DNA from 4 places in the Peribacillus sp. P4_B1 genome. Region 4 is predicted to be linked to each of the others. Evidence: riboswitches for the same ligand, from Rfam matches in the RefSeq annotation. Region 4 holds a riboswitch; each other region holds the start of a gene.
The links. A riboswitch is a leader RNA that binds a small molecule or an ion and turns the genes downstream of it on or off. The one in region 4 is predicted to bind thiamine pyrophosphate.
Positions count from the first base shown of each region.

Region 1 (3,103 bases), on a different contig from region 4:
CATTGCAGACTTTCGATTAAGTAGCACTTTGTACATTGTTGACTATATTCAGTTTTTACAAATTCATGATTACAATTCTCGCGAAAAATGTTCAGCTCTCTTTTCAGCTGTTCCAATTGAGTTTCCAACTGTTTCATTTCAACTTTTATCTGGATTACCCGATTCATCGAATTCTCCCTCTCGTCCGAGTCATTGATAGATTTCTCCGTCCGTTTTCCTAAATTCATTCGCTTTTTCTTTAAGCCCTTCATCGATTACCGACTCAAAACCCAGGCCCTTTTCTTTTGCCAAATCACGGATGTCCTGGGAGATTCTCATACTGCAGAATTTAGGTCCGCACATTGAACAGAAATGGGCTGTTTTGGCACCTTCAGCCGGTAGAGTTTCGTCGTGATATTCAACCGCCCTTTCAGGGTCGAGAGAAAGATTGAACTGATCTCTCCAACGAAATTCGAATCTAGCCTTCGAAAGGGCATCATCCCGTTTTTGTGCATCCTTATGGCCTTTTGCAAGGTCAGCTGCGTGGGCTGCAATTTTATACGTAATGACCCCTACTCGAACATCCTCTTTATTCGGAAGTCCCAAATGCTCTTTCGGTGTCACATAACATAGCATGGCAGTTCCAAACCATCCAATCATTGCAGCACCAATCGCAGAAGTAATATGATCGTATCCAGGAGCTATATCCGTTGTTAAAGGTCCTAAGGTATAGAATGGAGCTTCTTGACAGACTTCCAGCTGCTTATCCATATTTTCTTTAATCAAATGCATCGGTACGTGACCCGGTCCTTCTACCATGACTTGAACATCGTGCTTCCAAGCAATCTTCGTCAGTTCCCCCAGTGTTTCCAATTCAGCAAATTGCGCCTCATCGTTTGCATCTGCAATGGATCCAGGACGGAGGCCGTCACCTAATGAAAATGAAACATCATATGCCTTCATGATTTCACAAATCTCTTCAAAGTGAGTATAGAGGAAGCTTTCTTGGTGGTGGGCCAAGCACCATTGTGCCATGATGGAGCCCCCTCGTGAAACAATACCCGTAACTCGTTTTGCTGTTAAAGGGATGTACCGCAAAAGCACACCAGCGTGTATGGTGAAGTAATCGACACCTTGCTCGGCCTGCTCGATTAATGTATCCCGAAAAACTTCCCAATTTAAATCTTCCGCGACTCCATTCACTTTTTCCAATGCTTGATATATCGGAACCGTCCCAACTGGCACTGGTGAATTCCTGATAATCCATTCCCGGGTCGTGTGAATATTCTTTCCGGTGGATAAATCCATTATGTTGTCGGCTCCCCAACGTGTAGCCCAAGTCATTTTCTCCACTTCATCTTCGATCGATGAACTAACAGCTGAGTTTCCTATATTCGCATTTATTTTCACATGAAAATTACGTCCGATGATCATTGGCTCACTTTCAGGATGGTTAATATTTGCCGGAATGATCGCCCTGCCGCTAGCTACCTCTTCTCTTACAAACTCAGGGGCAACATTTTCCCTGATTGAAATGAACTCCATTTCTGGGGTGATGATACCTTTACGGGCATAATGAAGCTGGGTTACGTTTTTCCCTTTCATTGCACGCAATGGCTTTCTTTTCAATCCCGGAAAAATTTCAGCTTTGGATTGTGACTCCACTTTTTTATACCCATTATCTTCGGGTTTTATTTCACGTCCTTCATACTCCTCAACGTCTTCACGTTCCAAGACCCAATTGCGTCTAATCGGGGCAAGGCCTTTATGAATATCAATGGGATATTCTGAATCCGTATATGAACCGCTTGTGTCATAAACCCGCAAAGGCGGATTCTCCTCTTCACCGAATGCACCTGTAGTGGGACTTAGTTTAATTTCACGCATAGGTACTTTAATATCAGGTCTAGATCCCTCAACATACACTTTTTTACTCCCGGCAAAACTGGACATAATTGAAACGTTCATGTCATTTACTGAATTACTCATCATGATTTCATTTCTCCTTTTTAAGTTCATTTAAAAAGGACAAAATCCAATCCATTTCGCACGAAAAAACCGGATCTCATATTTAAGACCCGGCTAACGTTAGTATGACTACAGCAATGACCAAATGAAATGTCATTGTTTAGTAGATTCTAACTTCCCCACGCTGGTATGAACCAGATCAGGTCCTGAGGGTTAAGAAGCATAAGCGCTTCTCTCTCAGCCCAACTGTTATTGGACACCCCTAGTCTGAATAATTTAATTGATTACAGGGTAACTATATATCACCCTTTTCATTCTGTATATAATTTGAAAGTCCTAATACTTTAGGTCATCCTCTCCAAATTCGTTACTTGGAGAAGGATCACCAATTAATTTTCCAGGCTCTCAAGGATTGGGAAAAGCTCCTCTAAATGCTTGATTTCATAGGTTGGAAGCACTTCATTCCGTTCCTTATCATGGCGATTTATCCAAACCGACTTTATACCTACCCGTGATGCTCCAAGGATATCCGTCATTAAATTATCGCCGACCATCAATACTTCATCCTTATCAAGCTCCATGCTCTCCAAAGCATGCTCAAAAATGGAGGCATCCGGTTTACCTCGTCCAAAAGCTCCAGAAATGACGATTTGATCGAAATAAGGAACTAGTTCAGGTGTAATTTCAAGTTTAGTATTTTGGAGTTCAGGAGAACCGTTTGTCAACAATAGCATTTTGTACTTCCCTTTTAATTCATCTAACACACGGAATGATTCTTCATAAATAAATGGCTTTTTACGTCTCTCTGCAGGGAAACGTTCTGCCAGTTCGAGCCCAAATGCCGGGTCATCGATCCCTAATGCCTTCAAGCCTCTCGTCCATGCTTCTTTCCGATAATTTGGTGCAATCACGGCCATCTTCCGGAATTCATCATGATCATCCTGAAAATTCCCCCACAGTCCTTCAAATGGGTTGATTCCGATCATTTGTGTAAATCCATAAGTATCGTAAGAAGAATAAAGCTCACGCGCTTCCTTCCGAACCGCTTCTTCAAACTCGTCGACATTTAAATCATATTTCTCCTTAGCCACTTCACATGTGGCCACAAAAGCCTCTTTTACACTTTTCTGATCCCATAGTAATGTATCATCTAAAT
Region 1 covers NZ_JBFUHM010000008.1:107,860-110,962, forward strand. The annotation lists gene AC1DVK_RS06710 (hypothetical protein) at 1-167, opposite strand, end outside; gene thiC (phosphomethylpyrimidine synthase ThiC) at 190-1,971, opposite strand; TPP riboswitch at 2,107-2,221, opposite strand; gene AC1DVK_RS06720 (HAD family hydrolase) at 2,337-3,103, opposite strand, start outside.
Region 1: another riboswitch for thiamine pyrophosphate. It lies ahead of thiC (phosphomethylpyrimidine synthase ThiC); the one in region 4 lies ahead of AC1DVK_RS11675 (ABC transporter substrate-binding protein).

Region 2 (3,103 bases), on a different contig from region 4:
TCAAAAGAGGGTTAACATGTACGGTAGTTTCGAGCAGGATTTCACTTCCGTGCATACGGGCTTTAATTTCACTCATGTCCTTAACGCCTTCTGTCAGTATAATGGTTTGTCCGATCTTTTGCAGGAGCTGCTCGTCGAAACCATCGGTTAAAGAGATGGATGCATCACGGAAGATATCCCAGGCCGTTTTACAGATGATGATCCCTACTACAGCAGCAGCTATCGCATCCAGCCAAGGGATTCCCATCTTAGTACCGATGATTCCTATAAAAGCACCAACACTGACAAGGGCATCGGAACGATTATCCTGTGCAACGGCGTAGATGGAAGAGCTGTTGATCTTTTTACTTAACGCTAAGTTATAACGGTAGATTCCGTACATGAAGATTGCAGAGAAAAGAGCGACATAACCGGTCAGCATATTTGGAACGGTTGTTGAATCTTGCTGGAAGAAGGATTCTATAGCACTGTAAACAACCTGGATGCCCACGGTAATCATGATGAAGGCAGCTACCAGCGAGGCTATGGTTTCTGCCCGTAAATGACCATATGAATGATTATCATCAGGAGGTCTCTTCGAAATTTTCAAACCAATCAATACGGCTATGGAAGCGATGATGTCGGTCGTATTATTTAAACCATCTGCCCAAAGCCCTTTAGAATCACCGAAATAACCGAATGACAATTTAAGAGCAGACAAGAATATGTAAGCGGCAATGCTTATGTAGGCGCCTTTTTCAGCTGAAATCGAATGTTTATCCATGTCTAATCCCTCCCCGGTGTAAATTAAAAGATATCAAAACAAACCTTAGTGAGTCTATAGAAAAGTTGTTGCATTTAGCCATCTAACCTGGTTAATTGCAGATGTATTGAAGTTGGTTAAAAGAAAGGGTACCTCCATAAATATGGGAGTGGTAAGTTTTTATGATATGACATTTTCTTTAAGTTGTCTTTTATAGAAACTAGTAGTATATTCTAACCGAGGATCGAAAATTAAATACTTCCACAAGGGGAGCCAAAAGGCTGAGAGTGAACGGTTGAGTTCAGACCCTATGAACCTGATAGTTAACACTAGCGTAGGGATGTGGTTTTGGATACAAGCAATACTGGGCATCCATTACCGCCCCGGTGTTGCTTTTTTGTTTGTGCAAAATCTGGCAGGGAGGGAACTCATGGACATTTTTCATTTTTGGAGAAGGGAGAGACATGATGAAAAATAAAACGTTATTCATGACAGAGGTTGCCATTTTTGCTTCACTGGCTTTATTACTGGATTTGGTTTCTGGATTCATTTTTTCAAGAATCTGGCCGCAAGGAGGCTCGATTTCAATAGCCATGGTACCGATTTTTCTGATGGCATATCGGTGGGGCATCAAAGGTGGTATGTTAACCGGATTGTTACTTGGGCTTTTGCAGATCGTCAGTGGTACAGCATGGATCAGCACGCCGATTCAAGGCTTCATTGATTATTATCTTGCCTTTACGGTTGTCGGGATATCCGGTGTATTCATGAATAAGTTTGTAAATAGCTATAAAAAGGAAAAGCGTTCCAAAGCGAAGTGGTATGGGATTGGCGGCATGTTTTTGGGCAGTTTTCTGAGGTTTCTGTGTCATTTCATATCCGGAATCGTGTTTTTTGGCTCTGCAGCTCCAAAAGGACAGCCAGTAGTGATTTATTCATTCATTTATAATGGGACTTATATGCTGATCAGTTTTATTTTATCGGCCCTTGTGGTGATGATGTTATATTCGGCTGCTTCAAGTGTATTACTGAAAAAAGCCTATTAACAAAAAAAGCCGGATTCTATAAAGAATTCGGCTTTTTTCGGAGATTAAGCAAATTGAGTCTTACAGGGCGAAACGGCTCAATCCTCATTTTGCAATGAATACCGAACAGGGTGCGTTTTTCGCAATGGAGCTGCTTGTACTGCCAAGAAAGAATTTTTCCAAACCGCTTTTAGCGCTATTGCCTACAACGATGAGGTCGGCAGCAGTTCTTGCCGCATATTCACATACGCTATCTGGCGCATGTCCTTCCAATATCTCGAATTTCCCCTTGACTTGACATTCACTTAGCAATCTCAACGTATTACTTTCTGCGTTCTGAACACTACTCTCAACGGCGGAAGGGGTGTTATTGACCATTTGAATTTCTGGTTGTTCGACTTCAACGACGGGATGTGTCTGGACGGGATCCACATAAAATCCAGCAGCCGGTACAAACCCCGGCGCCGAGGCGTTTCCCATGATACGCTGCTCAACCTTATCAAATAGGACATGAACTACGGTCAGCTCGGCCTCAGGAAAGGCCTTTTTCAATGTTGCTCCATATTCCACTGCACGTTTACTTTCTTCATTTCCATCAAAAGCGACGACAATATGTTTTAAATTTTTTTTCATGCCATCTCTCCCCTTTTATAAGTCTTTAAAGTGTTATACCCACTTTTTAAGGGGTTCACGCCATTAATCGGTATATAGATTGCAAATTACGGGTAAAGGATAGATACGGTCATTATTAAAAATGGTAGGATGAAAATCCTGGTCCTTCAATTAGTCGCGGGCTTATTTTTCATTCGGTGAAGGGGGTATCATCGGCAACGAAACCGATACCCGGGTATAGTGCTAAAGAAAAGGCGACTTAGCTTAGGCCTTTTAGTCAATCGACGAGTTTTCTTTAATAAAAGGGGTAAAATATTTTTAATGAAACATGTCGCAGATTGGAAAATGGGGGTACAAATGAGAGGGTTAGTGAAATTAGGTCTAATTATTATATTGGTGATTGTGGTTTTAGGCGCCGGTTCACTTTTTTATTTCAGACAGGTTGCAGATATAAGCCATCTTCAAAATATTCTTCAGCAACCAACAGGAATCTATGATCGGGATGGAAATCTTGCCAGCACGATCACGGCAAATAAATCCGAAGGTGTTTCGATAGATGAAATACCGGAACATATGAAACAAGCGGTGGTTTCCATTGAGGATCACCGTTTTTATGAACATCACGGCATAGATTATCAAGGGATTTTGCGAGCGCTGATTAAAAATGCGAAGGCCGGAAGTGTTGTTGAAGGAGGGAGCACGCTTACCCAGCAGCTTGTGAAGA
Region 2 covers NZ_JBFUHM010000018.1:31,699-34,801, forward strand. The annotation lists gene AC1DVK_RS12485 (cation diffusion facilitator family transporter) at 1-763, opposite strand, end outside; TPP riboswitch at 999-1,100, shown strand; gene thiT (energy-coupled thiamine transporter ThiT) at 1,210-1,788, shown strand; gene AC1DVK_RS12495 (universal stress protein) at 1,873-2,400, opposite strand; gene AC1DVK_RS12500 (transglycosylase domain-containing protein) at 2,701-3,103, shown strand, end outside.
Region 2: another riboswitch for thiamine pyrophosphate. It lies ahead of thiT (energy-coupled thiamine transporter ThiT); the one in region 4 lies ahead of AC1DVK_RS11675 (ABC transporter substrate-binding protein).

Region 3 (3,103 bases), on a different contig from region 4:
GCGACATGGTTGCCCGCACCCGCTTCGCGGTCGAGGTCATCGAAGCTTGCCGCCGTGCCGTCGGACCGGAATTCCCGATTGTGCTGCGGTTCTCGCAATGGAAGCAGACGGATTTTACAGCGAAACTGGCAGCAACGCCGGCGCTGCTGGAACGGTTCCTGACGCCACTTTCCGATGCGGGCGTCGATATTTTCCACTGCTCGACCCGCCGTTTCTGGGAGCCTGAGTTCGAAGGCTCCAATCTGAATCTCGCCGGATGGACAAAAAAGCTGACGGGTAAACCGACGATTACGGTTGGATCGGTCGGTCTGGATAACGATTTTACGAGTCACTTTACGGAAGGAAAGAGTGCCAAAAATACCAAGATCGACGGGTTAATCGAAAGGCTTGAACGTGAAGAATTTGATCTGGTAGCCGTGGGTCGGGCATTAATGGTTGATCCTGCTTGGGTAAACAAGATTCGTGACGGCCGAACAGCTGAATTGGTTCCCTTTACATCTGAGTCAGTGAGAACACTTCATTAAGCCTCCGTTTGATTAGTTAACACAAGATACATTCTGGAGTTTATGGATAAAAGTGCTATACGATTGCCGCACAGCGAAGCATATGGAGATTTATGACAGCGATAAAGTTGTAGGGACTGTAGACGAAAACTATGAATTCAAATTAAGAGATCCAATCTATCCAATACTTTGATGCATAATATTTTGTTATGTCTGTCTTTAAAAAAGACTCTTTTCGTAAAGATTGTTGTTTTTAAAACGAAACTATTTAAGGTTGATTGGAGCGGAAGTGCGAGACTCCTGCGGGAGCACCGCCCGCCCCGCGGAAAGCGAGCATCTGGAGGGGAAATCAACCACAACTCACTACCTGGTAAATAGCAACAAAGTATGTGAAAACAGCCTTAAAAAAAGAGGATAAGAGTATCTTATTATTCCATAGAGAATGGGGGGCTGCGGCATCCTCTTTTCTTCATCCTTAGCGTATTAGAAGATTGAAAGACTAGTAATCCAAAAGATTAATAATGAACATCTTTGATTGAAAACTTTTCTAATACGTTTGACAATTGGATTTATCGTGTTAATATAAAGGCAAATGAAATATATATACAATTTGTACCACTAGGGGTGCTTTATAGGTAAAAACTGATTTTACCTGAGAAGCTGAGATTAAAGTATGACTTTAAGACCCTTAGAACCTGATCTGGTTTATACCAGCGTAGGGAAGTGGGGTCTGGGAAAATACGTTTCTGTATTATTTCAAGTACAACCACTTTCTTTACGTTAAAGAAAGTGGTTTTTTATTTGCAAAAAAAAGGGGTTATAAAAGGCTTTTATCCGTATCATTCATAAAAAAATAGAATTTGGAGGTAATGGACATGAAGTTTTCAGAGGAAATCCGCCAGGAAGTTGATCATATTTGGGAAGCTAGCTTTAATCACCCGTTTGTTGCAGGAATAGGAGATGGCACATTGCCAATAGAGTGTTTTCGTTTTTATGTCAAGCAGGATGCCTATTATTTATCTCATTTTGCTAGAGTTCAAGCTTTAGGAGCAGTCAAGGCTACAGATTTACATACAACAAGCAGGCTTGCCGGCCACGCACAGGGAACATATGAAGCGGAGTTGAAGCTTCATGAAAATTTTTCTGAGAGATTAGGCATCACCAAAGAAGAACGGGAAAGTTTCAAACCTGCCCCGACTGCCTATGCTTACACTTCCCATATGTATCGTGCGGCATATTCTGGACATTTAGGTGACGTTATTGCGGCTATCTTGCCATGTTATTGGCTGTATTATGAAATAGGTGAAAAGCTGCAAGAGTGTAAACCGGAAGAGCCGATTTATCAAGAATGGATAGCAGCTTACGGCGGAGAGTGGTTCCGCTCTTTGGTAGAAGAACAAATTGCCAGGCTTGATGAGATTGCTGAAAAGGTAACAGATGAAGATAAGGAAAGAATGAAGGAGCATTTTATCCTTAGCAGCCAATATGAGTACTCATTTTGGGAAATGGCTTATCGTTTAGAGACATGGCCTGTGCATAAGGAAATACTAGAAGTATAAAGGAGATTGAAACATGAAAAAAGGATTGAAATTAACGGATATATTAGTCACGATCGTGATTTCCGTAGCATTTGGAATCGTTTATATCCTTTGGGGTTCGATTTATTATTCCGTTAAACCATTAGGATTACATCTAGATCAACTTATTTATGGAATGTGGTTTATAGCTGGCCCCGTCGCCTTTTTGATTTTACGGAAACCGGGTGTGGCACTTCTGGCAGAGATAGCTGCAGCTTCAGGTGAATTCTTTCTAGGTTCACCATGGGGGCTGTCCGTACTCTTATATGGGGTGGTCCAAGGTTTGTTCGCTGAACTGGTATTCATGGCGTTCAAATATAAAAAATTCAATATGCCGGTGGCCGTTTTAGCTGCGATAGCTTCCTGCCTTGCATCAGTAATAATGGATTTTGCCTACGGGGAAATAGGTGCTCTCACTCTTTGGAATTTATCGTTATTCATGATAGCGAGGTTTGTGGGTTCCATATTCTTTGCAGGTGTAACTGCTTATTATCTAGTTAAAGTCCTGGAAGCAACAGGAGTAACTAATCTAGTTCGTCCAGTTTCAAGTAAAGATTATGCAGAACTGGACCAAAAGTAGAGGTTGATGGCCATGAAACCAATCGTTTCTGTTGAGAAGTTAAGAATGAAATTTCCAGGTGATGGGTCTTTGATTTTCAAGGACCTATCCGTCTCGATTGATAAAGGTGAAAAAGTTCTATTGTTGGGACCATCAGGATGTGGTAAGTCGACTCTTTTGCAAGTGTTAAGCGGATTGATTCCGAATTCCATCGAAGTCCCGATGAAAGCGGAGAAATTGAAATGCGCTTCTTCATGGGGATATGTTTTTCAAGACCCTGATAGTCAGTTTTGCATGCCATTTGCCGATGAGGAAATTGCCTTCGTCCTTGAGAACCTTTCCGTCCCTAAAGAAGAAATGAATGAGAAAATCCAAAATCATATTCGTAAAGTAGGATTGAACCTAGGCCATACAAGTATAGAAACATTATCAGGCGGGATGAAACAGCGTCTGGCAATCGCTTC
Region 3 covers NZ_JBFUHM010000013.1:10,967-14,069, reverse strand. The annotation lists gene AC1DVK_RS09695 (NADH:flavin oxidoreductase) at 1-524, shown strand, start outside; gene AC1DVK_RS09690 (hypothetical protein) at 751-921, shown strand; TPP riboswitch at 1,114-1,242, shown strand; gene tenA (thiaminase II) at 1,379-2,062, shown strand; gene AC1DVK_RS09680 (ECF transporter S component) at 2,076-2,660, shown strand; gene AC1DVK_RS09675 (ABC transporter ATP-binding protein) at 2,673-3,103, shown strand, end outside.
Region 3: another riboswitch for thiamine pyrophosphate. It lies ahead of tenA (thiaminase II); the one in region 4 lies ahead of AC1DVK_RS11675 (ABC transporter substrate-binding protein).

Region 4 (3,103 bases):
CTCCCATACTATCAGCAAACATAATAAAAGAAAGAAGGGAGCCCCCTTCTTCCAAATTCCCCTTTTGATCATGCCCGATATTTCTCCGTTAACGTATCCATCGTAATCCCGCTTGGCTGATATAGTATCTTCACTTGGGAAATGACATTCGGCGAGCCTAATTCAATCATTCTTACATTCATTTTTTCTATCACGGCAAAAAGCTCGGATAGCTCACCCTCCATTGTTGTTTCTAGCGGGTGAACCTCATACTTGACACCTGATTCATCAATGATCTTGATTGCTTCATCGACCATGGGGATGACATTTTCCCCTTTAGGAATGATTTGTATACTAATTAATGAATTGGCCATTGTATTTCCTCCTATTTTGGTAAAAATTCATTGGTAAATGCCTTTTCAGGATTGAAATCACCTTCAAGAAGCTTATTTTCCTTCATCCAATCACTGTAATTCTTCCAGATTTCAAGCTTTTGTTCACCCCAACGCGGAGCATCATCCTGATACTTATCTGCAAGCCACTCCTGGCTTTTCTTCACTAGTTTTGGATCTAGATCAGGTGCAGACTTAATTAATATGTCCGCTGCATCATCAGGATTCTTAATTGCAAACTGGTACCCTTTCGAAGCTGCATGAACGAATGCTTTAACAGTCTCAGGATCCTCTTTAATCATCTTTTCATTTGTTGTCAAAACAGGCGTATAGTAATCAAGCTTATCAGAGTATTCGGTTAAGTAAACCATATTAAGCTTTTCATTCCGCAACTCAGCCTCGATACCTGTCCACCCATAATAAATCCAGGCGAAATCTATATCCCTTTTAACTGAAGTGAAAAAATCTGTGTCCCCTGTATTCACTATATCCACTTTATTTACATCGGCATTTTCTTTTTTCATAAGTGAATCAATAATGGCCTTTTCAACTGGAGACCCCCAGCCACCATACGTTTTCCCTTCAAAATCCTTGGGAGTTTTAATGTTTTTTGCCGCAGGTGAAGCGAATCCAGAGGTATTATGCTGGATGACAGCAGCTAGCGAAACAATCGGTACGCCTTGCACGCGGGCCTGCGTAATGCCCTCCTGGTAGCTCACGCCAAATTCAGATTTCCCTGAAGCCACAAGTTTATCAGCTCCAGCTTCGCCTGGCATGATAATTTCCACATCCAGACCTTGTTCTTTGAAATACCCTTTTTCCTTGGCTACATACAATCCTGTATGGTTTGTATTCGGTGTCCAATCAAGCACGACCGATACCTTTTTTAATTCTTTATTGCCTTCTTTTTTAGATGATTCTTCTTTTTCATTAGTTCCGCCTGCCCCACATCCAGCCAAAAGGAACAACGAAGTTAACAGTGGTAAGAATTTATTCAAACTATTATCCTCCTACACATCATATAAGATCCATATGCCGAAACCATAATGGGGCGCCAGGGTCCATTCCAATACCGGTAAAAAACAAAAAACGCCCGAAGATGAATTCGGACGTTTAACATACAAAACAGAAAGTCAGTAATAATATGTTCCCTCCGCTGGCATCATCCAGATCAGGTTCAAAGAGTCAGCATCTAAAGGACGCAATCTCAGCCAGCAGTACTGGCCCCCCTACATTTCTCGCACATATGAACTTTTCTCTCCCATTATATCAATTCATGGAGAAAAAGGAATACTAATTTGCTTCTTCTCAACAATTGGAAAGGTTTCCCTTGCGTTAAAGGATATCTAGCAAAACATCATGCCATTCCAATCATTCTCGTTTACGTGCCTGACACGTTCAAAGAGTCATTTCCTTGCAGGTATTCATATAATGAGCATAACCTGTGGACATTTTTTGTGTACTGGTTTTATAAGCCCTTAATTTCAAAAGCAAAAGGTGGATATGATCATGATAAAGATTAATCACAAATTATTAGATGTCAGTCACATCCAACCAGGTATAGCATCTGCTAAATCGCTTGAAATTCTCCAATTGCTAGCGGAAGATTCTAACATTTTTGAATATCGGAGCTTTGGATACCTTAATTTCGATATACAACTGAGGCACCGAGTCATCGAGGCAGCTTTTGCGTTGGATAAAAGTGATGCAGAATTTTCCACACTTGAGGAATCGGCATCCAATAAACAATATTGGCGCCTTTCAAAGGATGGCACTTTTACCCTTCAGCCAGGGATTGCCCCTCATGTTGCACTCCTGGACATTTTCTTGAATGGAACGCTTTACGCTTTCGAATGCGGTACAGCGATAGTCGTCACTTTTTTAAAGGCCATTTTGGATTTAATCGGCCCTAGGAATTTCGACTATCTTTTTTCAAGCCTATTTCTATATGACTGGCGCCCTCCGAAGAATATGGCTCTTCATGTTCATCAAGGAACGGATTATTTACCAGGGGATTGCCTTTACTTCAAAAACCCTGATCACGATGAGGAAACACCTGAATGGCAAGGTGAGAATGCAATATTATTAGGAGAAGACCTCTTTTATGGCCACGGGATCGGGATTACCAATGCACAGGGTATCATCGATGAACTAAATAGCAATAGAAAGCCGAATGCCGCCATCTCAGCATTCCTGACAAAGCATATCATTAGCTTGGATAGTTCCTACTATAGACAATTCCAACCAACTATCTCCCGTGCAAAGCCCGTTCACGGTCTTGTCAGCCTATCTGATTTGATTGTTTCTGAAATAGGTCCGAAGATTTATCTTTCATGACTCAAGCAATTCTCCTGCCGTAAAACCGGTTTCTTTAAATATAGGCAAAAAAAATGCTTGGGGATGGAACCACCAAGCATTTTTTCTTATTCACGCACCGATGTTCCCTTTGCCTTTAAACCTGCGTGCACTTGCCTGGCCCCATTTCGTAATGGATAGTGTATAAACAGCCAAGGCTGACCATATGAACAAAAAGGCTAAAAGATGCGCTTTTGTAAAACTTTCGTGATAGACGAATACCCCGATCAGTAAGGATAAGGTCGGAGCGATATACTGAAAAATCCCAAGCATCGATAACGGGATCTTCTCCGCCCCCTTTGCAAAATATAAAAGAGGCAAGGCCGTGACAATCCCACCGCCCACCAACAGCAAGCTTGTGCTTCCTGCTGTAAAGA
Region 4 covers NZ_JBFUHM010000016.1:90,473-93,575, reverse strand. The annotation lists gene AC1DVK_RS11685 (ABC transporter permease) at 1-72, opposite strand, end outside; gene AC1DVK_RS11680 (thiamine-binding protein) at 69-353, opposite strand; gene AC1DVK_RS11675 (ABC transporter substrate-binding protein) at 365-1,369, opposite strand; TPP riboswitch at 1,503-1,612, opposite strand; gene AC1DVK_RS11670 (protein-glutamine gamma-glutamyltransferase) at 1,881-2,708, shown strand; gene rarD (EamA family transporter RarD) at 2,799-3,103, opposite strand, start outside.